3 regions of the Streptosporangium sp. NPDC000095 genome follow, and region 2 is predicted to be linked to each of the others. Evidence: riboswitches for the same ligand, from Rfam matches in the RefSeq annotation. Region 2 holds a riboswitch; each other region holds the start of a gene.
The links. A riboswitch is a leader RNA that binds a small molecule or an ion and turns the genes downstream of it on or off. The one in region 2 is predicted to bind cyclic di-AMP.

Region 1 (9,355 bases), on a different contig from region 2:
GACCATCGTCTACACCTCGGGGACCACCGGCAGGCCCAAGGGCTGCAGCCTCACCCACGACAACCTGCTGTTCACCGCGAGGAACGTCGCGAAAGGCCCGCTGGAGCGGCTGTTCGTCGTGGAGGAGAGGGCGGCGCTGCTCTTCCTGCCGCTCGCGCACGTCTTCGCCCGCATCATCGAGATCGTGCTGATCGAGACGGCCACGATCCTCGCGCACACCCCCAACATGAAGAACGTCGCCCCCGACCTGCAGGCCTTCAAGCCCACGTTCCTGCTGGGCGTGCCCCGTGTGTTCGAGAAGGTCTACAACGGCGCCGAGCAGAAGGCGACCGCCGAGGGCAAGGGGAAGATCTTCCACGCCGCGGCCGACACCGCCGTCGCCTGGAGCAGGGCCGAGTCGGCGGGTGGCGCGGGGCTGGGCCTTCGGCTCAAGCACACCCTGTTCGACAAGCTCGTCTACGGCAAGATCCGCGCCGCGACCGGAGGCAGGCTGACGACGGCGGTGTCCGGCGGTTCCGCCCTCGGCGAGCGGCTCGGCCACTTCTTCCGCGGCGTGGGCATCGAGACCCTGGAGGGCTGGGGCCTCACCGAGACCTCCGCGCCGTCCTCGGTCAACATGCCGGGAGCCAACAAGATCGGCACCGTCGGCAAGCCGTTCCCCGGCGTCACCATCGGCATCGGCGACGACGGCGAGGTGCTCGTCAAGGGCCGCCACGTCTTCAAGGGCTACTGGAACAACGAGGCGGCCACCGCGGAGGCGATCGACGCGGACGGCTGGTTCCACACCGGCGACATCGGCGAGCTCGACAAGGACGGCTATCTCCGCATCACCGGCAGGAAGAAGGAGATCATCGTCACCGCCGCGGGCAAGAACGTCGCCCCGGCCCCGATGGAGGACCACATCCGGGCCCACCCGCTGATCAGCCAGGCGATGGTGGTCGGCGACGACAGGCCGTTCGTCGCGGCGCTCATCACGCTCGACGTCGAGGCCCTGGAGCAGTGGAAGGCCGCCAACGACAGGACCGGCGCTGACCTCGCCACCCTCAGCTCCGATCCGGCGATCGTCGCCGAGGTGCAGAAGGCGGTGGACGGCGCCAACAGGTCCGTCTCCAAGGCCGAGCAGATCAAGAAGTTCGTCATCCTCGACCTCGACATCAACGAGGAGAGCGGGCACCTCACCCCGACCCTGAAGATCAAGCGCAATATCGTGATGCGCGACTTCGCCAAGCAGGTCGAATCCCTCTACGGCTGATCTTCACGGCCCCGCTTACAACCGGATGCCCGCTGGGGCCTCTCACGCGAGGTCCCCGTCGAATCCCTCTACGGCTGAGAGGTCCGCGCGGCCCCGCTTACGGCCGGGTGCCCATCTGAGACCTCTCGCGAGAGGTCTCAGCGGGATCCCTTCATGGCCCCGGGGCCTCGTGTCTCTCCACCGCCAGAGGTCTCAGCGGCCCCTGCACGGCCAGGAGGCAGGTCCTCGCGGAGCCCCTCTGCCGTCAGGGGGTCTCCGCCGGCTCCAGGAGGCGCGCGAAGCGGGAGGCCGCGAGGTCCCAGCTCCACTCGCGCGCCACCCACTCGCGCCCGCGTTCCCCCATGGCACGCGCCCCGGCCCCGTCCTTGAGCAGGCCGATCAGGGCCGCCTCGACCTCCCGCGGGCGGGTGCCGTCGACGACCAGGCCCGTCTCCCCGCGCAGTACGGCGTCGGGGGCGCCGCCCGAGGAGCCGGCCACCACGGGCAGGCCGCTCGCGGAGGCCTCCAGGTAGACGATGCCGAGCCCTTCCACGTCGACGCCGCCCAGTCGGGTGCGGCACGGCATCGCGAACACGTCGCCCGCGGCGAGGTAGCCGGGCAGTTCGGCCTCGGACACGGGGCCGGTCATCCTGACCGAGCCGCCCAGCGGCCGGGCCAGCCGCTCCAGGGTCCTGCGGTACGGGCCCCCGCCGACGATGAGGAGCACCGCGCCGGGCACGTCCCTGAGCACGCCGGGCCAGGCCCGCAGGAGCGTGTCCTGCCCCTTGCGCGGCACCAGCCTGGACAGGCAGACCACCACCGGCCGCTCTCCCAGGCCGAGTCTCGCGCGCACCCGCCCTCCCCCGGCCCCCGGGTGGAAGACCTCGGTGTCGACGCCGGGAGCGAGCCGTACCAGCTTGTCCTCGGCTATCACCCCGGCCAGCCTGCGCCGGGTGTACTCCCCCAGATAGGTGACCACGTCCGCGCTCGCCCCGATCCTGGCGAGCACCTGGCGGCCGACCGGGATCCCGGTCCAGCCCGCCTCGTGGCCGTGGGTGACCATGACGACGCGGCGGGCCCCGGCCTCGCGCATCCTGGGCGCGATCAGCCCGAGCGGCGCCGCCGCCCCGAAGACCACGGTGTCGCACCCGAACTCGGCGACCAGCTCGGCGGCCCGGCGGGCGACGGCGGGCGTGGGCAGCATCAGCGAGGTGGGGTGCCGTACGACGGGATACGGCTGGCGCAGGTCGAAGGCCGCGCTGCCGGTCCACCGGGGCGCGTAGACGACGACCGAGCCGGGCGGGCGTCGGGCGATGAGACCGTACACGAACGACTGGATCCCTCCCGCGCGGGGCGGGAAGTCGTTCGTGACGACCAGCGTGCGGCTCACGGCTCGGGGAGGCCGTTCAGCCCGGCCCAGGAACGTGCCATGGCGATGCGCTGCGGTGCCGTGGGATGCGATACATAAAGTACATACTCAACGAAATCAGGCGACAAATCCGAAATATTGGTTAATGCCAGCCGTTTCTGCATGGCCACGAACGTCGCGGGATCCCTCGTCAGGTCCAGCGCGTGCAGATCCGCGCGGGCCTCGATATGCCTGCTCACCAGGTTCTGGGCCGGCCCCGACAGGACCGTGGCCAGGCTCAGCACCCCCATCACCAGTCCCACCGCCCTCGGGTCGCCGAGTGAGGTGACCCCGGCCCTGCGCCGCACGCCTCCCGCCGAGGTCACCACGTACAGCAGGCACGCCCCGAACGCCGCGCCCAGACCGCCGACGAGGGTGCCCCACAGCACGTCGTCCGCCTTGGCGTGGCCCAACTCGTGCGCGACCACCAGCTCGACCTCGTCGGCGGGCGCGCGCAGCAGCGTGTCGTAGACCACGATCCTGCGGGTCGCGCCGAATCCGGAGACGTACGCGTTGAGCGCGGTGGTCCGCCGGGAGGCGTCGGCGACGAGCACGTTCTCGACCGGCACGCCGTCCCTGTCGGCCATCGCGAGCAGGTCGTCGCGAAGTGGCCCGGCCTCCAGCGGCCTGAAGTCGTTGAAGACCGGTTCGATGAGCACCGGGTAGGCGAAGGAGGCCGCGACGGTCAGGACGAACGCCCCGGCCGCCGCGGGGATCCACCAGCGCCGGTAGCGTCGCGCCAGGCCGATCACCGCCACCACCATGATCGCGGTCAGCCCGGCGCCGATGCCGGTGCTCTTGGCCCGGTCCGCCGCCCACGCGGGCCATGCCTGGGTGGACAGCCCGAAGTCGCGCAGGTAGCCCTCCGACCACATCCCCAGGGGCCAGCGCAGGATCGCCACGGCCACCGACAGCGCCAGCACGCCGAGCAGCGTCCGCAGCCACCACGGCCCCGGCAGCCGGTCGACGAGCCGCGCGCCCAGCGGGGTGGCGATCAGCACCCCCGCCACGACCAGCGTCAGGCCGAGCGACAGGTAGCCGGGAAGGCTGACCAGCGCGTCGAACGTCTCGGCCCTGGCGATCTGCTCGGCGGTGAAGTCGCGGGCCGGATCAGGGGTGACGGGCGGAGCTCCGTCGGGCAGCACGCTCCAGGGCGTGGTGAACGCCACGACCGCCAGCGTGACCGCCCCCAGGCCGGCCGTCGCCCATCCCGCCGACCGCACGCCCGAGGGCGCGTCCTTCGTGCTCAGCGTCACGTGAGTTCCTTCCCGAGGTAGTCGCGCCAGGATGCGGTGAACTCGGCCGGCGACAGGCCGAGCGCGCTCCCGACATCGCTACCGTAGAGCCTCACCAGCGCCTTCTCCCCGAAGCGCTCCGCGACGAACCGGCAGGCGAGCCACGCCTCCTCGTACGCCTGCGCGAGCCTCGGCGCACCGGGGGCGAAGTCGGCCGGTCCCGGCAGACGCTCGGGCAGGACGCCCGCGCGCACCTCGGCGGCCAGCTCGGCGGCGGCCGTGCGCACCGCGATCCCGGCGTCGCGGTAGCCCACGTAGTCGGCGAAGCCCTCCGACAGCCACATCGGCACCCGGCCACCACGGGTCGCGCCGGTGGCCACGTGGGCGAGCTCGTGGGTGATCACCACGTCCCTGCCGGTCTCGGTGAGCCTGGCGTATCCCGAGGGCAGGACGATCACCCGGTCCGCGGTCGCCATCGCGGCCAGGCCGCGGGTGCTGCCGGCTCCGGCGAGCGTCGCGGCCTCGGCGTCGTCGGCGGGAAAGAGGATCACCGCGGGGACCGGCCCCCAGATCTCCGCGATCGTCGCGCGGGCGCGGTCGGCCCTCGCCGCCAGATCCCGCAGGACGGCGTCGGGGACGCCGTGGCCGATCACGAGGGAGTGCTCGCCCCTGACGGTGACGGCGGCACCCGGCCACAGGTCGCGGAGGTCGCCCGGGTCCCGGAGGAGGCGCCGGGCATCGTACGGGCCGTGCGGGAGGAGCGGGGCGGCTCCGGCCAGGAGGGGGCCCGTCCCGGCGAACGGACCGGCGCTCATCAGCGCCAGCATCCCGGCGAGCACGGCGCGGCGCCCTTTCGGGACGGACATACGAGCCGATGGTACTTGACCGGCATCTCGACCGGCATGGAGCGGCCCCGGCCCTCCTGGTGGAGGGCCGGGGCCGCTTTTCCGTGCTCGGGCGTGTGCTTTCGGCACGCGCTTTCGACGCGCCTCCGGCGTGTGCCCGGACGCGGGCTCGGGCTCCCGTACTCGGGCGCGGTGCTCAGGCACCGTGCTCGGGTCCGGCGCTCGGGCGCCGTGCTCGGGTCCGGCACTCGGGTTCGGAGTTCGGGAGCCGCGCTCGACGCGGTCCCGGGTCCCCCACCCGAGCGCGGGCTCAGGCTCCGGGCCGTGCCGCTCCGGCGAAGGAGGACTTGTAGTAGCCCGCCAGCTTCACGACACGAACCGTCTTGCCACTGCTCGGCGAGTGGACCATCCTGCCCTTGCCGACGTACATGCCGACGTGGCCCTTCCCGCTGAAGAACATCAGGTCACCGGGGCGCAGTTTGCTCCACGAGACCTTCTTCTTGATCGCCCTGTACTGGCTGTGCGTGACCCTGGGGAGGGACACACCCGCCTTCTTCCAGGCGTACCGGACGAGCCCCGAGCAGTCGAACGCTCCGGGCCCGGAGGCTCCCCAGCGGTAAGGGGTGCCGATCTGCTTCTTGGCCGTCGAGACCGCCTTACCGGCCCGTACCTTCTGTCGTGCCGCCTTGCTCATCTTGGCCTTGGCCTTCACCTTGGCCTTCGCCGTGGCCTTGGCCTTCGCCGTGGCTGTGGCCGAGGCCTGAGTGACGGTCTTGGTGGTGCTTTCGGTCTTCTCAGAGACGCCGGCCGCACTGTTGACCAGGATCTCGGGAGGACCGTCCGCCGCCTGCGCCGCCGTGGGCCCGAGGGTGACCGCTCCGGCTGAGGCGGTCAACGTGAGGGCGATACCGCCGAGGGAAAGGCGGAAAAGGCGCGACAGACGAGGGTTGTGCAGGGTGCTGGACAGGATTTCTCCTTGGGGCTTCCACTGATGCCTACCGGGTTAGCTGACGGATTCGGGCTTGGAAGATGCCCTACGGCATAAACATGCCGATTCACCCCTGGCCGCAGCGTGCTGGGCCTTTTGGGTCCCCGGTTCCATGCCTCCTGGCTGCATGGATTCGGCGGGCCGCCGTAATGATCTCCACCCCCGGGTGGGGGCACGGCGGCCGGCTGGATTCTTATAAGGGAACCGGCCCGAAGACCGACATTCGCCGCGACGGCGTGGCTTGCACGTCGCGACGCCAGAAGTTACCCCGATCCCCAACGTTCGGCAAAGCATTCCCCAAATCCGGGAGAGCCGACACCCTTCTTGATCTTCCTGTTATCCCTGCTTAATGGCCATTTATGCTAATGAGATATGACCCTCGTCACATCCTTCGCATCACGCCCGGCAAATCACGGTTTCGTAATGTTCGTCACACTCATCGCGATCCACTGATGATGGACCGTTCCCGGACGGTCGGCCGGACGCTCTCAGCGCCTGACACAGGTGTAGGCCCCGTAGATCGACTGCTGGAAGTCCGCCTCGACGATCTCGAAGCCGGCGGCGTCCAGCATCGGTTCGAGCAGCCATCTGAAGGTGCTGTACTCGGTGCGCAGATGCTCGGCGTAGTCCTCGCGCGTGTAGCCGAGCGCGGGGTCGTCCGCCGCGCCGTCGAGCCAGCGGCCGAACACGGCGTCGGCCTCGTCCGGCCGGAAGTCGAAGATCAGGTCACGCAGGCGCAGGACGCCCCCCGGCCGTACGATCCGCGCGACGCGGTCGAGCGCGACGGCCTTCCAGAGGTCGGGGAGCTGATGGAGTGCGTGGCGGGTGTAGACCGCGTCGGCGGGCGGCCCGGTGTGCTCGTAGGACAGGAAGCCCGCCCGCACGCACTCGACGGCGGAGAGCCCGTTCTCGGCGGCACGGGCGGCCAGGAAGTCGTGCATCGCCGGGGAGACGTCCACCGCCACCACCCGCGAGAACCGCCGCGCCGCGGCCAGGGCGAACTGTCCGGTCCCCGCGCCGAACTCCACCACCGTCGCGCTCTCCCCCACGCCGTGCCTCGCGAGCACGGCGAGGTCCTCTTCGGGGTCGGGCCTGCCCTGCTTCCGGTCGAACCCGGCGACGAACGCGGCGTCGAGGTGCTCAGGTCCGGCGTACGCGAGCTCGTCGGGTATCCATGGTTTGATCATGTTCCGATGCTCGCAGCAGCACCGCGCCCGGCACATCCGGTTTTTCCCGGCACCTCACCCGGCCGGGAGCCGCGCCGTCGCCTCGCAGGCCACTGCGGACGGAGCCGCCGTGGGGCCGCTGAGCCACAGGGGAGCACCGGGGGACCGCCTGGGGCACCGGGCGCCACCGGGGAGCCATGGCGGCCACTGACGGCCACTGACAACGCTGCAGGGCAACGCTGCGGGGGCAACGCTCAGGGGCGGACGGCTCCGACGATGCGACGGCCGTAGGACGACAGCGGAACGGTCTTGACGACGTCGCCCGTCTGCGGGGCGTGCACGATCTGGCCGTTGCCCGCGTACATGCTGACGTGGCCGAGGCCCTCGCTGAAGATGAGGTCGCCGGGCTGGAGGTCGCTCAGGGAGACCTTGCGGCTCGCACCCCAGCTCCACTGCTCCCAGGTCGTCCGGGGAAGGGAGACTCCCCCGTTGCGCCAGGCGCTCTGGACCAGACCGGAGCAGTCCCAGCCGCTGGGACCCGTGCCGCCGTACCGGTAGGGCTTGCCGATCTGGGCGAAGGCGAACTGCAGGGCGGCGCGGGCGTTGCCCGAGGCTGAGCCGGTGTACTGGACCCCGGTGCTCTGCGGGTTGCCCACCTTGAAGGCGTTGAGCTCGCGCAGGAGCTTCGTCTGTGCCCTCACCATCTTTTCGGCCTTGGCCTTCTCCTCGGCCAGCTCGTCCCGCGTCTTGTCGGCGTCGACCAGGGCCTTCTTCGCCTCGTCCCGGCCGATCCGCAGCGCCTTGGTGGCCTCGTCGAAGGCGTTCAGCGACTGGGCGCGGGAGGTGGACATCTGGTCGGCGGCCGCCAGGCCGCTCAGCAGGGCACCGGGGTCGGACTGGTAGATCATGCCTTCCCAGCCGTTGATCGACCCGACCTGGTAGCTGCTGACGGCCATCGAGACGAGCTCCTTGCGCAGCCCGGCGACCTGCTTGTTCTGGCGGGTCAGATCGGCGTTCAGATCGCCGTACTTCTTCCTGGCCCGCTTCCACTTCTCCGAGGCCTGGTTGTACTTCTCGACGATCTGGTCGGCCTGCTCGTTGAGCTTCTCCAGCTTCTTCTTCGCCTCGGCGGGGGTCGGCCTCAGCTGGGCGGACGCTCCGCTCACCGGCATCGTCAACAACGCGAGAGCGAGCCCTACCGCCACCGGTATCCGAATCAGTCCAACCGGCAAACCCGCCACGGCCACGTCAACGCCTCCCGACTGCACCAGACCTGCGGCGAATAGTACAGAAGAAGTAATGGTTGACTCACCTTTTCACCGGGTTTGCTCCTTGTTCGCAGGTGACCGCTTTACCCGCGGCCGACGGTTTTCTCCCCGGAGGGCGTCGTCGGCCGCGGGAGACGGCCCTGTCAGGAGCGGTACCTCGGCCGCAGGGGGGCACCGCGGGAAGCGCCCTCTGGGAACAGGTGGTGTCCCGGCCGCGGGAAGCACCCCCGCCGGTACTCCGGTCGCACTACCCGCAGGCGGCGATGTCGCAGATCTTGGCGGTCATCCTCCTGGCGTCGCGCAACTGGACGCTCCAGTCCCCCTTCCCCGGCTTGTCGTACTCCCCCGCCCAGAGATAGACCAGGACGGCGTTGCCCTTCCTGACCAGCACGCTCCGGTCACCGCCCACCCCTGCCTTCCTGCCGTAGTAGACCTGGCCGGAGATCCTCAGCGCCTCGTCACCGAGCCCGGTCAGGCGCGAGGAGGCGTAGCGGTAACTCGCGCCGGAGTCGGTCCTGGCCGCGCACTTGACCAGGGCGGCACGCACCTGGGCGACGGCCGAGGCGGCCGAGGCCCGTGAGCCGTACAGGATCACCTGCTCGACCTTCATGAAGTCCGGCACGCCGGTGAAGGTCACCGTCCGGGCGGCCACGCGGCCGGTCGCGGCCAGTGTGCGCCTGTCGCACGGGTTGACGGCGAGCCTGGCCTTCGCCGAGTTGCCGACCGTCCAGTTGGTCTCGGGATCGTTGTCCTTCTTGGCCGCGTCCTTCTCGTACAGCAGGAAACCCCTGGGAATGGCGGCCGCCTCGGCCGTCGCGGGGGTGGTGACGGTCGCCCCTGCGGCCAGGACGGCGAGGGCGAGCGTTATGATCTTCTTCATCTGGACCCTTTCAGCACGGAGACCCCCGCCTTCAGCCGTGGGGAGAAAGTCAACGAATCGAGCCTCCTGGGTGATCCGATGCCCCACGACCTCAAAAGGTTTACGCGCGGCCCAGACGTCTGAGAAGAAGCACCGAGGGCACCGGCCTCGCGCCCATCCTGCGCACCGACTCGGCCACCTCGCGATCCGAGGAGACCACCGCGATCGCGCGTCCCGCGGGCTCGGCGCGGACCAGCTGGCGGATCAGGTCGTCGGCGATCTGGTTCGGGGCGCTGAACAGCACGCGCACCCCCCTGGGTGCCGACACCGGGACCGGCCCGTTCAGCTCGGCGCC
Region 2 (9,355 bases):
CCGTGAAGAAGCTGATCGTCCGGCTCTGGAGGCTCGTCAACGGTTCGCTCCAGTGGCGCATCCTCTGGCTCCGGCACGCCAAGTTCACGGTCGGGGTGACCGGGATCGTCCGTGACGCGGACGGCAACGTGCTTCTGCTGAAGCATCGTTTCTGGCCGATGGGCAGGCAGTGGGGGTTGCCCACCGGGTGTGCGAACAGGTCGGAGACCTTCGAGGACACGGTCCGCCGCGAGGTGCGCGAGGAGACCGGCCTGAAGGTCGACGTCGGAGAGCTCGTGCAGCTCAAGAGCGGCTACAGGCTCCGCCTGGAGGTGGCGTACGAGGCCGAGCTCGTCGGTGGAACGCTCAAGCTCGACGACTTCGAGATCCTGGAGGCGAGATGGTTCGCGCCACACGATCTGCCGAAAGAAATGCAGGAGGCACATCGCCTCCTCATTCACCGCAAATAGGTCTGGTTCCCGATCTGGGTTGTGTCCTGCCTGGTGTCGAGCGAGCATCTCGAAGGCGATTCGGCTGCACGCAGTCTTCTGATCGATGGGTCTCCCGGCGCACTCGCGCCGGGAGACGCTCAGGCGGCCGGTTCCTCGACGATGGAGTCGACCCGGTCGGGATAGAAGGCGACATGGTCCTTGATCTCGGCGACGGCCGGATGCGGCGACTCGTAGAACCACACCGCGTCCACCGCCTGCTTCCCGTCCACCGTGACGGTGTAGTAACTCGCGTCGCCCTTGAAAGGACAGTAGGTGGCGGTGTCGGTCCGCTCCAGCAGCGAGCGGTCGACGTCGGTGATCGGGATGTACTGCACCGGCGGGTACGCCGCCTCCCGCAGTGTCAACGCGCTCCGCGAGTCGGCGACCACCCGGCCGGCCACCGAGACGACGATCCGGGCCGGGTTCGGCGTGATCGTGATCGGGTGACTGGGGCTGGGCTCCAGGATGGGCTTGTCGGTCATGACGAGAACCCCTTTCTGTCATATCCAGTCTGCCGGACCCCGGACCCTGAACCGCGTCGCCGTCCCCCTCCCCGGTGGAGGGGAGATCTGTCGCCTCCCGCTCAGGCGGGGCCGACGCCGGAGATCTGGTAGCGAGACACCTCGGCGTCGCGGATCATCGTCTCCTGGCCGTCGCTCGGCCCGGAACCCCGGAAGGCGTCGAGGGTCTCCTCCGACTCCCATCGCTCGTAGACGTTGATCCGGCCGGTGTCGACGAGGTCGGCGCCGAGTGTGAAGTCGAGGCAGCCGGACGCGGCGCGGGCCTGCTCGATCACGCTCACGCATCCCTTGAGGTAGTCGTCACGGGCATCGGGGTCGACACGGATCCAGCCGGAGATAATGATCACGCTGGCAGGGTACGGCCCGCCACCGACATTTAGCCTCGCTCATGGACACGCGTGCCCCCTTTTCGCGTTGTCCTGGCCCACCGCGCCCCCTCCTCGTCGGCCGCGTATATAAAGGTGTCCGTCCTCCGCGCCGGTCGCGCATTCCAGACGTCGATCCTTCCGCGCCGGTCGCGCATCTCGGGCGTCGACCTTTCCGTACGGTTCGCGCATATCAGGTGTCCGCCGGGCACGTAGGATTCGACGGCTGGGCAGGCGACGACGAGGACGACGAGGACGACGAGGACGACGAGGACGACGAGGACGACGAGGACATGGTGTGAGCTTTGATCTCGGAGTCTGGTTCGCGGCCGGACCGATCACCGCGCGGGAGGCCCTTCTTCGATATCTCGCCTGGGACGAGAGCGGAGCCGCGCCCGGTGAGCCGCGCCCGGAGGTGGCGGCCTTCTACGAGGAGTTGACGGCGCTCTTCCCCGACCTGACCGTCGAGAACTACGGCGCCTCACCGTGGTCCGAGCCGCTCACCGTGGGGGAGGACTTCGTGCTGATGAACGCGGTCTTCCCACGGGCGGGGGAGGTGTGCCGCGTGGTCCTGGAGATGACGCGGCGCCATCCCCTGGTGCTCTTCGAGCCCTAGCTCTCCGGCTTCGCGGGCCTGTCCATTACCCCCGAGACTCACGGCGCCCTCGCGGACGTGACGTGCGGCCCCGAACGGCCTCGTTGAGCATTCGTCGGGCGTGGAGGGGTGGCACCCGCTCGGCTTCGTTCCTCTCTGTACCGATAATTTTTGCCTGGACCAGGGCAGAACTGTCCCTCGGGGTGGTTGACAGGCCAAAATTGATCCGTGGTCAGGATCGGATCGGTAGAGATGAGCGATTGCGAGCGTGAGAGACTCCCGCCAGTTCTGGGCCAGTTGTTCGCCGATGGGGGAGAAGGAGCCCACGAAGGCGAGGGGGACGGGGGAGGCGGGGGCAGGAGGCTCTCGGTGGAGTTGCCGCCGGGGGACGTGGTGTGGCCCGACCCCGGTTACGCTCAGCTCGCGGTCCGTCGCCGTCCGGCGTTCTGGCTGAGTGAGGTGACGGTCTCCGGTGAGTACTGGGCCCGGTTGAGGGCTCAGCACGAGCAGTCGGGCCTGTGGCCGGTCCTGCTGGAGGACTCCGTCCAGCCCTGGTCGGCGGGTCAGATCGCCCCCGACACCGCCGCTCAGATCGACAACTACAACGCCGCCGCGTTCATGGCCGAGGTGTGGTCCGACTGGATCGAGAGGGCGACCCTGGACCAGCTCGAACTCCTCGATCCCTACGGTCCCGAGTGTCCGGGCCCGGCGCCGGCGGGAAGGCTCGCCGCCGATCCCGGTGTGGTCGCCGACTGGTACGCCGGGCTGGTGGCCGAGCGCAGGACCCCGCTCGGGCTCGTCGCGGTGGAGCGCGGGGCCGACGCCCTGGCCGTGATGGGCTGGCAGGGCGCCCTGAACCACAACGAGTGGATGGTCCCGCTCGCGGCCGTCGTACGGAGCTGGGAGGAGAGGTTCGGGGTGCGGGTGGTCGGAATGGGGTTCAACACCCTCGACCTCAGCGTCGCCGCGCCGCCGACGACCTCCGAGCACGCCCTGCACGTCGCGGCGGAACACTGGACGTTCTGCCCCGACAGCATCATCCAGGGAGCGGGGACCCTCGTCGACTACGCCGAGCAGATCAAGGGCAGGAACGCCTGGTCGTTCTGGTGGGACTGACCGGACGGGGATGACCCGCGGGGTGGGGGAGATCCCGTGCGGGTCTCGGTGAGGGGCCCGCGATGGGCTGTCGACCCCCCGGTGAGGAGGCCCTGTGTGGGTCTCGGGGGAGGAGCTTCGTCCCGCGGGCGGGGGTGCCGGCCGCCGGTGGGAAGGCCCTCGTACGGGTCCGGGGCGGGGGTTCTCGCGGCGGATGCCGGGTTGGGGAAGGCGTTCTCGCTGGTAGGGCGGGTGCCGACCTGGCGGGGCGATCGATGGGGCTTCCTTGAAGCTTGTAGGTAGATCTTCTGGGTTTTTCATGGTGTTTGCTTTGCTTTGTCCGGTTTGGTGGGTAGTGTCCACTGTTATCGGTTGGCGACCTGCCCTTCACAAGAGGAGGCGGCCGGCCGACGTCGAATCCCGAGGGCCCGCAGGGCTCCGGAGCCGGGGAACCAATTTTCCGGGGTGAATCCGCCGCGAACGCGCGGCGGTAGGGCAACTCCACCGCCCGAACCCGTCAGCTAACCCGGTAGACGAGATGGAGAGGAGATCCCCTCATGGATCACCGCGTCACCACGTCGGTGGACCCCCTGTCGGCACCGACCACCTGAACTTCAACGCCGCCCCCCGTCCCCTCGACCTCGCCGCCGCGCCTGATCGTGGCACCTTCAGGACCGTGCTCCGCGTAGCGATCGGCTGATCCGGCTACGCCACCTTTTCCGATGAGCGCGTCCCCGCCAGTGCACCCCTTCGGTGTTCGCACCTGGCCGCCCCGTTCCCTCGCGAAAGAGCCATTTCTCCATGCACCCCTCCTTTGGTATGCACAAGAACGACCTGAACACGCCCTGTCCGGGCGAGCGATCCCCGTACAGGAACACCTCCCTCGGGCGCGGCCTCGCCGCGGCCCTCACCGCCGCGAGCCTCCTCGTCTCCGGCGGTGTCGCCCTCGCGCTCCCCGCCTCCGCGGCCCCCGCCTCCGCGGCCCCCGCCTCCACCCGCCTCGCGAACGACCCGGCGGCGGGCGCGCCCGCCGGTACCGAGGCCGTTCTCCTCCAGGGCGCGACCACGGCCTCCTACTTCTGGGACGACTCCTCGGGCCGGGCCGGTGACACCGGACTTCCCGCCAGCGGCAAGCCGATGCAGAAGGGCATGATCGCCAGCCCGAGCTGGCCCCTGTTCACCGAGGGATACATCCTCTACAAGGGCAAGAAGGCGAAGTTCTTCGTCGGCGACCGCGGCCCGGGTAACCCCTCCAACCAGGGCATCATGATCGACATCGACGCCAAGACCTTCGCCGACCTGACCGGCGGCACGTTCAACGCCGGCACGCTCGGCGTGGACGGCAACGGTGGCATGGGCCACATCGACATCCAGTACGTCGTCACCAAGTGGGGCGGCGGCACGGGGATCAAGAACCACCCGGTCGCGTTCTCCACCGGCGCGTGGAACCGCAGGGACACCAACCCGGCCCAGCCGCCGACGACCGTCTTCGCGATGGCGAGGAAGCTGGGCATCGGCCTGCAGACCCAGCTGGTGAGCGCGGAGGCGCGACCCTGGCTCGGCAAGCCCAAGGTGATGGTCGAGCATGTCTCCGAGTACGTCCCCGGCGGCGTGGCCGCAGAGGAGAACTGACCCCGACGGCGCGGCCACCGGGCAGAGACGGTCCTCGTCACCGGCTCCGACGGTGTGGCGGCCAAAAAGAGCCGTCACCGTCCCCGGCGGCGCGGCCATCGGGAAGAACCATCCTCGAAACGCCGAGGGTTCCGGTGCGGTCCGCGCCTGCCGGGGCGCGGACCGCGAACCAAAGGGTCAGACTTCGAGCTTCTCCTCGATGCCGCGCAGGCTGTGCCGGGCGAGTGCGAGGTTGGCCCGGTTCCGGTCGAGGGCCAGGTAGAGGAACAGCCCTTTACCGCTCCGGCCCGAGATCGGGCGGATCACGTGATACTGCGTGCCGAGCGTGATGAGGATGTCCTCGATGCCGTCCTTGAGGCCGAGCGACTCCATGGTCCGCATCTTCGCCCTGACGACCTCGGTGTTACCCGCGGCCGCGACCTGGAGGTCGAGGTCCTTGGACCCGCCGAGCGCGCCGAGCGCCATCCCGCTGTTGTAGTCGACGACGACCGCGCCGATGGCACCGTCGATCGCCATCATCTCCTTGAGCGAGATGTCCATGTTGCCCATTACTGTCTCCGATCACTGGGATATCGATGTGCGTGAGCTGACGGCGGCGAGTCGGTCCGCCGTTCTGCGGCCCTCCAGCCTGAGCAGCCCGAGATTGGTCCCCGGGCGTGCCAGGACTGTGAGAACGATCTTGGGTCCGGCGGCGTAGAACGCCGCGTAGCCGTTGGTTCCGGAGATGAGCGTCTCCTCGAAGGCGCCCTTGCCGGCGATGCCCGTCATCCGGCGGCTCAGGGCGAGCACCGCGGAGGAGAGCGCGCCCGTCTGCTCGACGTCGTTTCTCAGGTCGCTGGCTATCGTCAGGCCGTCGACACTGCACGCGATGCTCCCGTCCACGTCGGGTACGCGTTCTCGCAGCATCGCCATCTCACGGCGTATCTCCTCGCGCAGTTCCACCGGCATCCTCCTTCCGATCAACTTCAGCGTCCGTAGCCTTATCGGCATGTGACCGGGCTCAAGTCATTGCCTCCAATGCGTTCCTGAGCCGGATGAGCAGGTTGACGTCGGCCGGGTCCCCGTTCGCCCTGGGGATCCACTCCGACGTCTCCACGGAGCCCGTCCCGGCCGCCGGGATCTCCGTGGCGCCCTTCGTCCGCCTGGGCAGCGGGTCCGGGGCGGCGGGGGCCTCGGCCGGACCGGGCTCCGGGACGCGGAGCAGCCCGGAGGAGGCGAGCTGTCGTACGGCGAGCAGCACCGAGTACGCGGGACGGCCCAGTTTGCGCGCCAGCTCGGCCGGGGTCGCGACGGAGTCGGCGCCGACGAGCACCTCCCACTGGAGTGCGCTCAGCACCACCCGGTGGGCGCCGATACGCTCCACCGGGACGACCGGGAGCGTGTCCAGCTCCGCGGACGGCCAGATCTGTTCCAACTGCGCCTTCCTCCGCTCGCACTCCCGGAGCAGGCCGGTCGCGTCGAAGTACCACTGCGGTCCGAGCCAGTGCAGCTCCCCCCGCCGGAACCTGGGCCGGTGCCCGGTGGCCCGCAGCAGGAAGTACGCGGCGTCGAGCACCGTGCTGAGCACGCAGAACTCCAGCTCACCCCTGGTGAGCAGGCCCTGGGCGATCAGCCGCTCGCCCCCCGTCGGCTGGGGCTCCCGCGACTTCCGCGACTCCTGCGGCCCGGGAGGGAGCGCGGGGTCCGGTCGCCGGCGGGTGGTGGCCTGCCTGATCTGCCGTACGGCATGGGCGGATATGCCGCGGCGGGCACCCAGCAGGTCCTCCAGCCGAGGGGCGGACGCGCTCTCGGCGTAGGTCACCCGGCCGTCGGTGAGGTAGATGACCCCCGCCTTGCCGAGTCGCAGGGATCCGGTGGCGTGGTCGCCGGCGAGTCCGCTGAGGATGTTCTCGACGCTGGGCACGGGCTCACGTCGATATCAGACGGCCGGAAAGGGCCTGGAGGCGGTGGCGGGCCAGTGCCAGGTTCGAGCGTTCCGGATCGAGCCTGACGTAAATGACGAGCGGGCCGTCGAACGGCGTTTCCAGCGGCTTCAGTAAATGGTGTCCGCCGTCCGTGGTCACGATCATGTCGTTGATCCGGACCGTGCCGCCGGGCACGGTGACGGCGAGCCCGTCGAGCGTCGCGCGCAGGGTCTCGCTCAGCCCCGCGGCCGACCTCTCCACGTCGGCATGGCGGCTCGCACCGCCGGCGGCCACCGCGGTTCCGCTGGTCTGATCGATGAGAATCGCGTCCAGGGCCCCGGGGATGGCCATTACCTCGGTGAGGCAGTCTTCGATTCCGAGCACGTGCTCTCCCTTGCCGACGACTTCGAACGTCGCCCGGTCAGCGTAGGGAAAAGCCTCGGAAACCACTCTCTCCGGCTGGGGCTTTGATGGGAGAAGGGGGAGGATTCACCACCCCGAGGGGAAGTTATGCACCCCGGGTGGAAATCAACCCTTTAGTCCTCGGCGATGAGTGCCTTTTCGTCCGGCTTGAAAATGAGAATGTTCTTCACATAGGAATTCACTGCGGCGGGCAGGCCGACATCGGTCCCGGCCTCCTCCGACATGTACCAGCGGTGGTCGAGCACCTCGTGGAAGAACTGCGCGGGCTCCAGCTTGCCCCGCATCTGGAGGGGGACGGCCAGCACCGTGGGCTGGAAGACCTCGGCGAGCCAGCGGTGGGCCACGATCGCCTCGTCCTCGTGGCGAAGGCCGTGTGACACGCGGAAGGAGTCGAGGTCGTTGAGGAGGCGTCTGGCCTGGTTCTCCTCCACGTCCAGGCCGGTGAGCCGCAACAGCCTGCGCTGGTGGTGCCCGGCGTCCACGACCTTGGGCCGGACGATGAGCCGCCCGGTGCCCGCCTTGCGGCGGACCATCATCTCCGCGACGTCGAACCCCAGGGAGTTCAGCCGGCGGATCCGCTGGTCGATCATGTGCCAGTCGACCTCCTCGATGATCTCGTCGGAGGTGAGCTCGCCCCACAGACGGTGGTAGCGGCGGCAGACCGAGTCGGCGACCTGCTCGGGGTCGATGGAGGAGTGCAGCAGCCCGCCCGCCTCCAGGTCGAGCATCTCGCCGAAGATGTTGGTGTGCGCCACCTCGATGTCGTACAGCCGCTGCCCCTCGCTGATCATGGGGTGCAGCTCGCCCGTCTCGGCGTCGACCAGATAGGCGGCGAAGGAGCCCGCGTCCCGGCGGAACAGGACGTTCGACAGCGAGCAGTCGCCCCAGTAGAAGCCGCTGAGGTGCAGTCGTACGAGCAGCACGGCGAGGGCGTCGAGCAGCCGGTTGAGCGTCTCCGGGCGGACCGTCCCCGACATGACCGCGCGGTAGGGCAGCGAGAACTGCAGGTGCTGGGTGATGAGCGCGGAGTCGAGCGGCTCGCCGTCCGCGCCGGTCCGCCCGGTGACCACGGCGACCGGCTCGACGGACGGGGTGTCCATCCGGCTCAGGTCCCACAGCAGGCGATACTCGCGCTTGGCGTAGTACTCGCTGATCTCCTTGATCGCGTACACCTTGCCCGACAGGCGGGCGAAGCGCACCACGTGCCGGGAGATGCCCCGGGGCAGGGAGACCAGGCGGTGCTCGGGCCACTGCTCCAGCGGGACGTCCCAGGGCAGGCGGATGAGGTCCGGATCGCTCGGCGCGCCGGTGAGCTGCAGGGGCATGGGGTCAGTCCTCGCGATGGGTGGTCCGGCGGTGTGCAGGACGGGCAGGTGGTCGCGCCGCGCTCAGTCCTCGCGGCGGGGAAAGGCGGGCGGGTCGAGGGCGCGCCGGACCACCGAGGCGAGCTGCTCCTCGGTGAGCACGCGGGGCTCGCCGACGCTCCTGGCCCGCACGTAGACCTCGCAGAGCCACTCCAGCAACCTGGTCGCCTCGAAGGCGCCGTCCAGGTCGTCGCCGATCGTGACCCCGCCGTGGTTGGCCATCAACGCGGCACGCCTGTCCTTGAGCGCGGCCCTGACGGAGGCGGCGAGCTCGGGGGTGCCGTAGGTGGCGTACTCGGCGACCCGCACGGTCCCGCCGAGCAGCAGGACGTTGTAGTGAATCGGCGGCAGCTCGCTCATGGTCGTGGCGACCACGGTGCCGAAGACGGAGTGGGTGTGCACGACGGCGCCGGCGCCGGTGGTCGCGTAGACCGCGAGGTGCATGGGGGTCTCCGACGACGGCCGCAGATCGCCCTCGACGAGGTGTCCCTCGATGTCGACGACCGGGCAGGCCTCGGGCTCCAGCCGGTCGAGGGAGACGCCGCCGGGTGTCACGGCGACCAGGTCGCCCACGCGGACGCTGAGATTTCCCGCGGTCCCGACGACCAGTCCGGTCGTGGCGGCCCGATGGCCGTACTCACACAGCAGGCGGCGCTGCTCGGCCAGCAACATGTCGTCAAAAGTAGGGGGTTGCGGTACCGGGCGGCAAACCTTCATTATCTGGTCTAGACCGGTTGCCGCCTGTCGGCGGTCGGCGAGTAGGGTTCCTCTACCTCTCCGGCGGTCGTGCGTCAACGGTTGGTAGAGGAATTTAGACCGCTATGTGCTGTTTCGTTGCCGGATAGCACTTCCCTGGCGTTTGGTTGCTACCGGATAGGTCGCGAGGACATCACGGCTCGGTCTAGACCGGATGCGGGCCCTTGACGGTGGGCTCCAGGGATACGTACCTTCGGGCAAACGTTTAGGAAACTTTCCTAATTGATCCC
Region 3 (9,355 bases), on a different contig from region 2:
TCAGGACCCACATCAACGCGTACGACATGGAGCTCTACCTCCGGATCGCGATCGAGCTCTACCTCAAGCGGCTGGTGGTCGGCGGCCTGGAGAAGGTCTTCGAGATCAACCGCAACTTCCGCAACGAGGGCGCCGACTCCACCCACAACCCCGAGTTCACGATGCTGGAGGCGTACGGCACGTATCTCGACTACAACGACATCGCCGACCTGACCCAGCGGATGATCCAGAAGGCCGTGATGGCGGCCCTCGGCCACTCCGTCGTCGTCCACCAGGGCCAGGAGGTCGATCTCGGGCTGGCGAAGTGGCCGCGGATCACCCTGTACGGATCGGTCTCCGAGGCGCTGGGCGAGGAGGTCACCACCGAGACGCCCCTGGAGCACGTCCGCAAGCTCGCGGACGCGCGGGAGATCCACTGGGACGCCAAGTGGGGTCAGGGCAAGCTGGTCCAGGAGATCTTCGAGGCCCTCGTCGAGCACACGCTCATCCAGCCCACGTTCGTCATGGACTATCCGCTGGAGACCTCCCCGCTGGCACGCAACCACCGGGACAACCCCCTCCTCACCGAGAAGTGGGACCTGATCGGCTTCGGTACCGAGCTGGGCACCGGTTACTCGGAGCTGAACGACCCGGTCGAGCAGCGCCGCCGCCTCACCGAGCAGTCCCTGCTCGCCGCGGGCGGCGACGCGGAGGCCATGCAGCTTGACGAGGATTTCCTCACCGCCCTGGAATATGCGATGCCGCCCACCGGTGGCATGGGGCTCGGGATCGACCGTCTCATCATGGCCTTCACCGGCAAGAACATTCGCGAGACCATCCTGTTCCCGCTGGTCAAGCCGACCGCCTGAGCACGGCGAAGGGCGGCACGCAGGGATCTTGCGGTGGCGTCGGCCCCGGGCACCGCCCGGGGCCGGCGCCGTTTTCATGTGGTGGCGCGGTGAGACCGCCGTGAGTGCCGCGGGGCCGTCGACGAGACGGACGGGACGGACGGGACGAGAGCTGAGGGCTGGAAACGGTCGTCGCGCCCATGGTCCCCCATAATGCCGGACGCCTTTCCGTGCGGATCAGAAATCCATTTCCAGCACGTCCAATATCGCTTTCGCGTCCCATCGTCACCGCGTGATACTTCACGAATGCCGCGAAGCCGCTTCCTCGACCCCTATATTTCCGTCTTTTTCGCGGCGTGTCGTCAAGGTGGCGGATGGTGATGGCCGCCGAAGACTATCGGGAAGAGATCGGTTTTTACCGAGAAATGCGGGCAGTCCGGATCTCCGGAGGACCCGCTCCGGCGCGCCCGGCGGGGCGAGGGCTCCCGCGAAACCTTGTTCTGCCAGGACTTCGATCACCGCAGCCAGGGGTACCTGCCGGCTCGTGCTCGGGATGGGTCATGACATAGCCGCAAAGGCACTGACATATCATGAGTACTTCATGTAGCGCCTACTATGTCAATACTGGACGCGCGCTATGAAGAGCGGAACTTGACGACCTTTGAACAAGGCGTTTACCGTTCCTGGCGGACGGTATTCATTTCCGGCGTCTCGCACCCGGTTTCCAGAGTGGGGGGAGTGACTCTTGATGGCATATCCAGAAGTGGATTCACGCCATGGCGACAGCCCCCTGGGCATGAGCGATATCGGTCTCAGCGATGACGATCTCGTGCTGCTGGCTGAGCTCGCCAAGGGTGTCACGGTCGATCGGGTGGGGCGTCGCCTCGACATCAGCGGGCGGACCGTCAGGCGCAGGCTGAGAGGCATCTGCGACCGCATCGGTGTCGCCACGGCGATCGAGGCCGTCGCCTGGGCCGCACGCCGTCGCCTGATCTGACACGGCACCGCACGCGTGCCCGGCAGGTCGGGCCGGGCACGCGTGCGGACAGGGCAGGGGGGCGGGGTGGGGCACGCTCAGGCGGCGATGCGGACGCCTCCGACAAAGGGCCGGTTGTCGATCGTGGTGATGTGGACGACGTCACCCGTCCGGGGCGCGTGGACCATCAGGCCCGCGCCGATGTAGATCCCGACATGGTGCAGGTCGCTGTAGAAGAAGACCAGGTCTCCGGGGCGTAGCTCTTTCCTGGAGACGTGGGTGCCGGCGGTCCACTGGTCGCCGGTGTAGTGCGGCAGGCTGATGCCGACCTTCTGGTAGGCCCACATGACCAGCCCGGAGCAGTCGAAGGAGTTGGGACCCTCGGCGCCCCAGACGTACGGCTTGAGCTGCTGGGTGAGCGCCCAGCGGGTCGCCTCCGCGGCCTTGCCGCTGCCCACGATGGGCACGTTGGTCTTCACCCGGGCGCCCCTGTTGCCGACGGCCCTGGCACGCACCTCGCTGAACAGGTCGCTCTCGACCCGCGCGACCAGACGCTCGATCTTGGTCCGGTTGCCGTCGATCTCCGCCAGGAGCTTCTTGACCTCCGACGTCCTCGCCTTGGCGCCGGCCTTCGCCCGCTCGGCGGCCTCGATCGCCCGGGCGACCTGGGCGACCTCCTCGCTCTGCTGCTGCTGGAGCGCGTAGTTGGTGGTGGCCTGATCGAGGAAGGTGTCGGGGTCCGTCGCCTGTGTGAAGGCGAGTCCGGAGTTCAGGCCGCCCGACATGTAGGTGCTCTGCGCCAGGAGGGTGGCCTTGGTGCGACGGGAGGCCAGCTCCGACTCGCTCGACGCGAGGATCTTCTCGGCGCTCTCCGCGGCCCGCTGGGCCTGCCTGAGCTTGACCCGCTCGCCGTTGTACCGCTCGGCGAGGACGCCGATCTCCTCGTGCAGTTTCTCGGCCTGCTTGGCCAGCTGCTGGAGGCTGGGTTCGGGGTCGGCGGTGGCCGCGACCGTCGGTGTGCCGAGAGTGAGGGTGGCGAATGCCAGGCCGATCACCGCCATGCGGCGGCGCAGCCCGCGCGGCGCGCGTTCTCGACGGCGGGCGTCGTCGCCCGCGTTCTTTCCTCCGCGGTCGCGCTCGCGCTTCACCAACGGGCTCCTCTCCTCGGCCGCCTACCGGGTTAGCTGACGGGTTCGGGCCGGAGGCAGCCCTACCGAGTGCGCCGGTGGCACTCGGATTCACCCCCAAGGACGTGGTGGGTCCCCGGTTCCCCGTGGTGAGGGATTCGGCGGGTCAGGCTTTTACGTCTCTGACATCGAGCACGGAGATTAGTGCACCCGTGGTTCCTGCTCAACCAGAACTGCGAATTCAGTGGAGGTTCCGCAACTGAAGTGTCACGGAAAGATCACATGTCAATATGATCAACATGGCCATTACGCTGCCTTTACCTCCCCGGCGGGGGGTGCGGGGAAGGTCTTCCCAGGTCCGGGACCGTACCAAAGGTGAGTTGTGGCACACGTGAGATGCCGCGCGCCCAGTGTGGTAAAGCGATTACCGGCGGTCATGTGAGGGGGGTGTGCCGCGAGTTAAGGAGGAGCCGTAATTGAAGACCGGTGAGGACGTACGCTGAACGGTCATGGAGCAGCTTGCTGAGCATTCTCCCGTGCCGGTCGTGAGCACCCCGGGCGGCGGGGAGCGACGCGCGGGACCCGAGGGGGCGGAGCCTGACCCGCCCCTGCCCGCGGCGGCCGAGGTCGCGGAGATCGCCAAGGCCGCCGAGGTCTCGGTCCGTCGTGCCCGGACCCCGGACGTCCGCGCGATCAGGCGGCTCGTCGACACCTACGGCGGCGTCGGCCCCCGCCTGCTGGAGAAGGCCACCGTCACCCTGTACGAGGACGTTCAGGAGTTCTGGGTCGCCACCGACGCCGAGGGGGCGGTCATCGGCTGCGGGGCTCTCCACGTCCTCTGGGAGGATCTGGCCGAGATCCGCACCGTGGCCGTCGATCCGACCCGTCGCGGGATGGGAATCGGCCACCGGATCGTCTCCGCCCTCATTCGCACGGCCGCGGAGCTGGGCCTGCGCCGGGTCTTCTGCCTCACCTTCGAGGTCGACTTCTTCGCCAGGCACGGTTTCCGCGAGATCCAGGGCACGCCCGTCGCTCCCGCGGTCTACGCGGAGCTTCTCGCCTCCTACGACGAGGGCGTGGCGGAGTTTCTCGATCTGGAGCACGTCAAGCCCAACACCTTGGGAAACACCCGGATGCTGCTCCACCTGACACGTGAGCCCGACTGTGATGACTTTGGAGCTGACTGATCGGAAAGGTGACTGTCGATACCTATGTCGATACCTTGTGCAGCAGCAAGCATGTGCGTCTGACATTTGCCACATGCGCAGTCTAAGTGAGGTGACGCGGTGAGCACCGGACAGCCGCCGTATCCACAGGATGATCCCGACCGCGATCGCACACCGTCGGGACACCCGGATTACGGACAGCACAACGCGGGTCGAGCCGCTGGCGAACTCGATCCCGACGTAACGGTCATGGGATATCGGTCGGAGGCCTCACAGCCGAACACCGGCCCAGGACAGAGCCAGCCCGGCTACGGCCAGGGTTACGGGCAGCAGGGCTACGGCCAGCAGCCCGGTTACGGCCAGCAGGGTTACGGCCAGCAGCCCGACTACGGGCAGCAGTCCCAGCAGCAGGGTTACGGCCAGCAGGGCGGGACGGGGTCGTACGGGCAGCAGCAGCCCGGCTACGGCCAGCAGTCCCAGCAGCAGGGTTACGGCCAGCAGCCCAGTTATGGCCAGCAGGGCGGGACCGGCGGGTACGGCCAGCAGGGCGGGACGGGGTCGTACGGGCAGCAGCCCGGTTACGGCCAGCAGGCGTCCCACGAGCAGTCGGGCTACGGTCAGCAGTCCCAGCCCGGTTACGGCCAGCAGGCTTACGGCCAGCAGCCGGGCTACGGCCAGCAGGGGGCCCAGCAGCCCGGCTACGGTCAGCAGCCGGACTACGGGCAGCAGTACGGCCAGCAGGGTTACGGCCAGCAGCCCGACTACGGCCAGCAGGGCTACGGCCAGCAGCCCGGCTACGGGCAGCAGGGCTACGGCCAGCCGTACGGCGGTCCTCCCGGGGCGCCCGCCCCGCTCGCGGAGTGGTGGCAGCGTCTGCTGGCGAGGCTGGTCGACGGGATCATCCTGGCGATCCCGGGGGTCATCATCAGCCTGGTGCTGACCGCGATGCTCGTGACCGCCCCCACCTTCGACGGCACGTCGATCACGGAGGGGAGCGGGACCTTCCTCGCCGGGCTCCTCATCGCGTTGGTCAGCGCGGCGATCTACATGGCCTACGAGTTCCTCATGCTCAGCAGGGGCGGCCAGACGGTCGGCAAGATGGTCATGGGCATCAAGGTCGTGCCGGTCGGCAGTGCCCTGCCGCCCGGTGGGCTCGGCTCCGACATGGCGGTCAAGCGCGCCGGGGTGATGTTCGGCCCGCAGTTCCTGAGCTGGATCCCCTTCGTGGGCTTCCTCTTCAACATCTTCAGCCTCGTGAACGTCCTGTGGCTGCTGTGGGACAAGCCGCTGCAGCAGGCCCTGCACGACAAGGTGGCGGGGACGGTCGTCGTCAAGATCAAGTAGTCCCCTGAATAACGGGGCCGGCGGTTCAACCGCCGGCCCCGTTTTCGTGCGCGGGTGAGAAAACGGGGGCCCTTAGGGGTCCGTAAGGGTCTCGGGGGCCGGGGCGCGGAAGCCTCAAAACCATTTGCCGCGCCCTGAGCAACGCGGGGGAAGTTATGACCGAGTCTCGACCCGCTCGCCGGAATATTCGCGTACGTTGCCCACAACGGGCTCACGTCCGCCCTGGGCGCCCTATGAGGGGTCAATGCCGGATCCGTCCCCGTCGGGGGTTCGTGCACTACTCGCCGAATGGTCGGCGCCGCGCGCCTCCGGCATCCTCGGTGACCTCGCGTCGGATTCTCTTCTTCGCCTTCCGCCGTGTGTTCGGGGCAGCCGGTGAAGACCTTCTTACGGATCCGGATCGGGGCGCCCGGTGTTGGCGAGGTTGTCTGAGGAGTGCATCGTGTTTGGTGGTTATACGGTCTACGACTATGTACTCCGTGCCAGAGTGGGTCGTACTCTTGGCAAGAAAGTGTTGAAGATCCGTCTTGTTCCATACACTTGTGTCACATCGGTTCACACCGAGGTGATGAAGCGAGCAGCTCCCCGTCCGGGCGTTCTGTCGACGGAGGGCATTCTCGCGATGAAGTCGTCGGCGGCGATCTCAGGCTCCATGGCAAGGTGTTGTTCATCCCGGCGGACAGCCCCCTTCAGCAGGGACTTCGTCGCCGGGAGGTCGATGGCGCAGCGGCGCGGAAGCCGCGCGGCATTGGTATTACGGCGACGATGATGATCACCTGATCGTCCACCTGGTTTTTCCTCGTGCCTTTACGACCACAACCGGTAAGAGAGCTGGAGAGAAGCATTAGGCTGGAGGAAGACGGCATGGTCGCCCCTGCGCGCGTGTCGCCGGTCGGTGGCGCTATGGTCATCTATGGGCGGTTCCAGCGATCGGGTGCGCTCGCGAGGCCCGGAGAGCCGCCGCCACATTTTCATGGTCCCCAGAAAGCCACCCACGGTGCGGAGCGAGGGCGAATGTACGACGTATTGTCCGCGTTGATACCCCCGGCGGTCGTCGGCGGGGCCTTCATCTTCGGAGTCGTCAAGCTACTTCGGAGTGAAGCCGCCGGCCGACGTCCGGCAAAACGGCCCGACCCCGAGTCGCAGAAGAGCTGATCCACCGGAGGCTCGACCGGTGAGTCTCGGTTGCCTGTGAGAATCGCCGAGCTCCTGGAATTGCCGCTCTTCGATCGCGGGTATATGTTTAGCTTGCGAATGAAACAATACTCCGCGAAAGGATTGTGTAGATGGCCAAGCAGATCCAGGAGATTCTCATCGACGACCTCGATGGGGGCGAGGCCAATGAGACTGTCGCCTTCGCGATTGACGGCACCAGCTATGAGATTGACCTGAGTGACGTTAACGCGAAGAAGCTCCGCGACTCCCTGTCGCCTTTCGTGCAGAGCGCCCGCCGTTCCGGCGCCCTGGCTCCCCGCCGCCGCCGCGCAGGCGGAGCGCGGGCACTCACGCGAGAGAAGAGCGCCGACATCCGGGCGTGGGCGAAGTCTCACGGACTCAATGTCAGCGAGCGCGGTCGGATCGCCTCGAAGATCGTCGAGCAGTACGAGCAGGCTCACTAGATCGGCTCAGTAGATCGAGTGAATCATGCGGTTATGGCGGTCACGGTGGGGTCCGGTGGCGGCCATGACCGCATGATGCGTTTTACTGGAAGACAAACGTCGTTCGCTTGCGGCGTAGCGGGAACATCGCACCCCCCATAAGTAGTTGGATGGAGGGTGAACGCCCTGCGCTCGGGGAACGTCTTCTGCATAGAGCGGTCGCCGGGTCGGGGCTACCATGCGGGATGACAGGGCTCGGATATCCCGGACCTGCCTGACCGCTCTGTGAGGAGCGACGAGATGTTCGAGAGGTTCACCGACCGCGCACGGCGGGTTGTCGTCCTGGCCCAAGAAGAGGCCCGGATGCTCAACCACAACTACATCGGTACGGAGCACATTCTTCTTGGCTTGATCCATGAAGGTGAAGGCGTTGCCGCCAAGGCTCTGGAGAGCCTCGGCATCAGTCTTGAAGGTGTGCGTCAGCAGGTCGAGGAGATCATCGGCCAGGGTCAGTCTGCGCCGTCGGGGCACATTCCGTTCACCCCGCGTGCCAAGAAGGTCCTTGAGCTGTCGCTCCGCGAAGCCCTGCAACTGGGACACAACTACATCGGCACCGAGCACATCCTGCTCGGCCTCATCCGTGAGGGCGAGGGCGTCGCCGCCCAGGTGCTGGTGAAGCTGGGAGCCGATCTCAACCGGGTCCGGCAGCAGGTCATCCAGTTGCTCCACGGCTACCAGGGCAAGGAGCCGGCCGCCGCGGGCGGTCCGACCGAGGCCGCACCGTCGACCTCCCTTGTGCTGGACCAGTTCGGACGCAACCTGACCCAGGCCGCCCGTGAGGGCAAGCTCGACCCGGTCATCGGCCGGGAGAAGGAGATCGAGCGGGTCATGCAGGTCCTGTCCCGCAGGACCAAGAACAACCCGGTCCTGGTGGGAGAGCCCGGCGTCGGCAAGACCGCCGTCGTGGAGGGCCTGTCCCAGAAGATCGTCAAGGGCGAGGTGCCGGAGACGCTCAAGGACAAGCAGCTCTACACCCTCGACCTGGGCGCCCTGGTGGCCGGTTCCCGTTACCGCGGTGACTTCGAGGAGCGGCTGAAGAAGGTCCTCAAGGAGATCCGCACCCGAGGCGACATCATCCTGTTCATCGACGAGCTTCACACGCTCGTCGGCGCGGGTGCCGCCGAGGGCGCGATCGACGCCGCCAGCATCCTGAAGCCGATGCTGGCCCGAGGCGAGCTGCAGACCATCGGAGCCACCACCCTCGACGAATACCGCAAGCACCTGGAGAAGGACGCGGCGCTCGAGCGACGCTTCCAGCCGATCCAGGTGGCCGAGCCCAGCCTCAGCCACACGATCGAGATCCTCAAGGGCCTGCGTGACCGTTACGAGGCACACCACCGCGTCTCCATCACGGACGGCGCCCTGGTGGCCGCCGCGCAGCTGGCCGATCGCTACATCAGCGACCGGTTCCTGCCGGACAAGGCGATCGACCTCATCGACGAGGCCGGCTCGCGCATGCGCATCCGCCGCATGACCGCGCCGCCGGACCTCCGCGAGTACGACGAGAAGATCGCCAACGTGCGGCGCGACAAGGAGTCCGCGATCGACGCGCAGGACTTCGAGAAGGCCGCCGCGCTGCGTGACCAGGAGAAGCAGCTCCAGCTCAAGCGCGAGCGCCGTGAGAAGGAGTGGAAGGCCGGCGACATGGACGTCGTCGCCGAGGTCACCGAGGAGCTCATCGCGGAGGTCCTGGCGACCGCCACCGGCATCCCGGTCTTCAAGCTCACCGAGGAGGAGTCCCAGCGACTGCTCCGCATGGAGGACGAGCTCCACAAGCGGATCATCGGCCAGGACGACGCCATCAAGGGTCTGTCCCGCTCGATCCGCCGTACGCGCGCCGGTCTGAAGGACCCGCGCCGTCCGGGTGGCTCGTTCATCTTCGCCGGTCCGTCCGGTGTCGGTAAGACCGAGCTGTCCAAGGCGCTGGCCGAGTTCCTGTTCGGGGACGAGGACGCGCTGATCATGCTGGACATGTCGGAGTTCATGGAGAAGCACACCGTCTCCCGTCTCTTCGGCTCGCCTCCCGGCTATGTCGGATACGAGGAGGGCGGTCAGCTGACGGAGAAGGTGCGGCGCAAGCCGTTCTCGGTCGTTCTGTTCGACGAGATCGAGAAGGCCCACCCCGACATCTTCAACTCGCTGCTGCAGATCCTGGAGGACGGTCGCCTGACCGACGCCCAGGGCCGGGTGGTCGACTTCAAGAACACCGTCATCATCATGACGACGAACCTCGGCACCCGAGACATCTCCAAGGGTC

Region 1: it holds a riboswitch for cyclic di-AMP, as region 2 does, so the genes downstream of both, ACFY3V_RS02330 (C40 family peptidase) here and ACFY3V_RS09685 (hypothetical protein) in region 2, are expected to answer to the same signal.
Region 3: it holds a riboswitch for cyclic di-AMP, as region 2 does, so the genes downstream of both, ACFY3V_RS28290 (NlpC/P60 family protein) here and ACFY3V_RS09685 (hypothetical protein) in region 2, are expected to answer to the same signal.

Annotation. Positions count from the first base shown of each region.
Region 1 covers NZ_JBIAZS010000001.1:578,995-588,349, forward strand. The annotation lists gene ACFY3V_RS02310 (AMP-dependent synthetase/ligase) at 1-1,252, shown strand, start outside; gene ACFY3V_RS02315 (glycosyltransferase family 4 protein) at 1,497-2,621, opposite strand; gene ACFY3V_RS02320 (M48 family metallopeptidase) at 2,618-3,895, opposite strand; gene ACFY3V_RS02325 (hypothetical protein) at 3,892-4,740, opposite strand; gene ACFY3V_RS02330 (C40 family peptidase) at 5,030-5,614, opposite strand; cyclic di-AMP (ydaO/yuaA leader) riboswitch at 5,697-5,856, opposite strand; gene ACFY3V_RS02335 (class I SAM-dependent methyltransferase) at 6,196-6,894, opposite strand; gene ACFY3V_RS02340 (NlpC/P60 family protein) at 7,128-8,078, opposite strand; gene ACFY3V_RS02345 (hypothetical protein) at 8,389-9,021, opposite strand; gene ACFY3V_RS02350 (NYN domain-containing protein) at 9,122-9,355, opposite strand, start outside.
Region 2 covers NZ_JBIAZS010000003.1:301,828-311,182, forward strand. The annotation lists gene ACFY3V_RS09660 (NUDIX domain-containing protein) at 3-449, shown strand; gene ACFY3V_RS09665 (DUF427 domain-containing protein) at 569-952, opposite strand; gene ACFY3V_RS09670 (antibiotic biosynthesis monooxygenase family protein) at 1,054-1,338, opposite strand; gene ACFY3V_RS09675 (hypothetical protein) at 1,655-1,972, shown strand; gene ACFY3V_RS09680 (DUF4253 domain-containing protein) at 2,321-3,067, shown strand; cyclic di-AMP (ydaO/yuaA leader) riboswitch at 3,448-3,597, shown strand; gene ACFY3V_RS09685 (hypothetical protein) at 3,848-4,678, shown strand; gene ACFY3V_RS09690 (hypothetical protein) at 4,856-5,227, opposite strand; gene ACFY3V_RS09695 (roadblock/LC7 domain-containing protein) at 5,240-5,620, opposite strand; gene ACFY3V_RS09700 (hypothetical protein) at 5,679-6,581, opposite strand; gene ACFY3V_RS09705 (roadblock/LC7 domain-containing protein) at 6,586-7,032, opposite strand; gene ACFY3V_RS09710 (DUF4032 domain-containing protein) at 7,119-8,330, opposite strand; gene ACFY3V_RS09715 (class II aldolase/adducin family protein) at 8,394-9,041, opposite strand.
Region 3 covers NZ_JBIAZS010000014.1:111,990-121,344, forward strand. The annotation lists gene lysX (bifunctional lysylphosphatidylglycerol synthetase/lysine--tRNA ligase LysX) at 1-848, shown strand, start outside; gene ACFY3V_RS28285 (LuxR C-terminal-related transcriptional regulator) at 1,624-1,824, shown strand; gene ACFY3V_RS28290 (NlpC/P60 family protein) at 1,902-2,951, opposite strand; cyclic di-AMP (ydaO/yuaA leader) riboswitch at 2,957-3,104, opposite strand; gene ACFY3V_RS28295 (amino-acid N-acetyltransferase) at 3,440-4,117, shown strand; gene ACFY3V_RS28300 (RDD family protein) at 4,346-5,440, shown strand; gene ACFY3V_RS28305 (Lsr2 family protein) at 6,727-7,059, shown strand; gene ACFY3V_RS28310 (ATP-dependent Clp protease ATP-binding subunit) at 7,339-9,355, shown strand, end outside.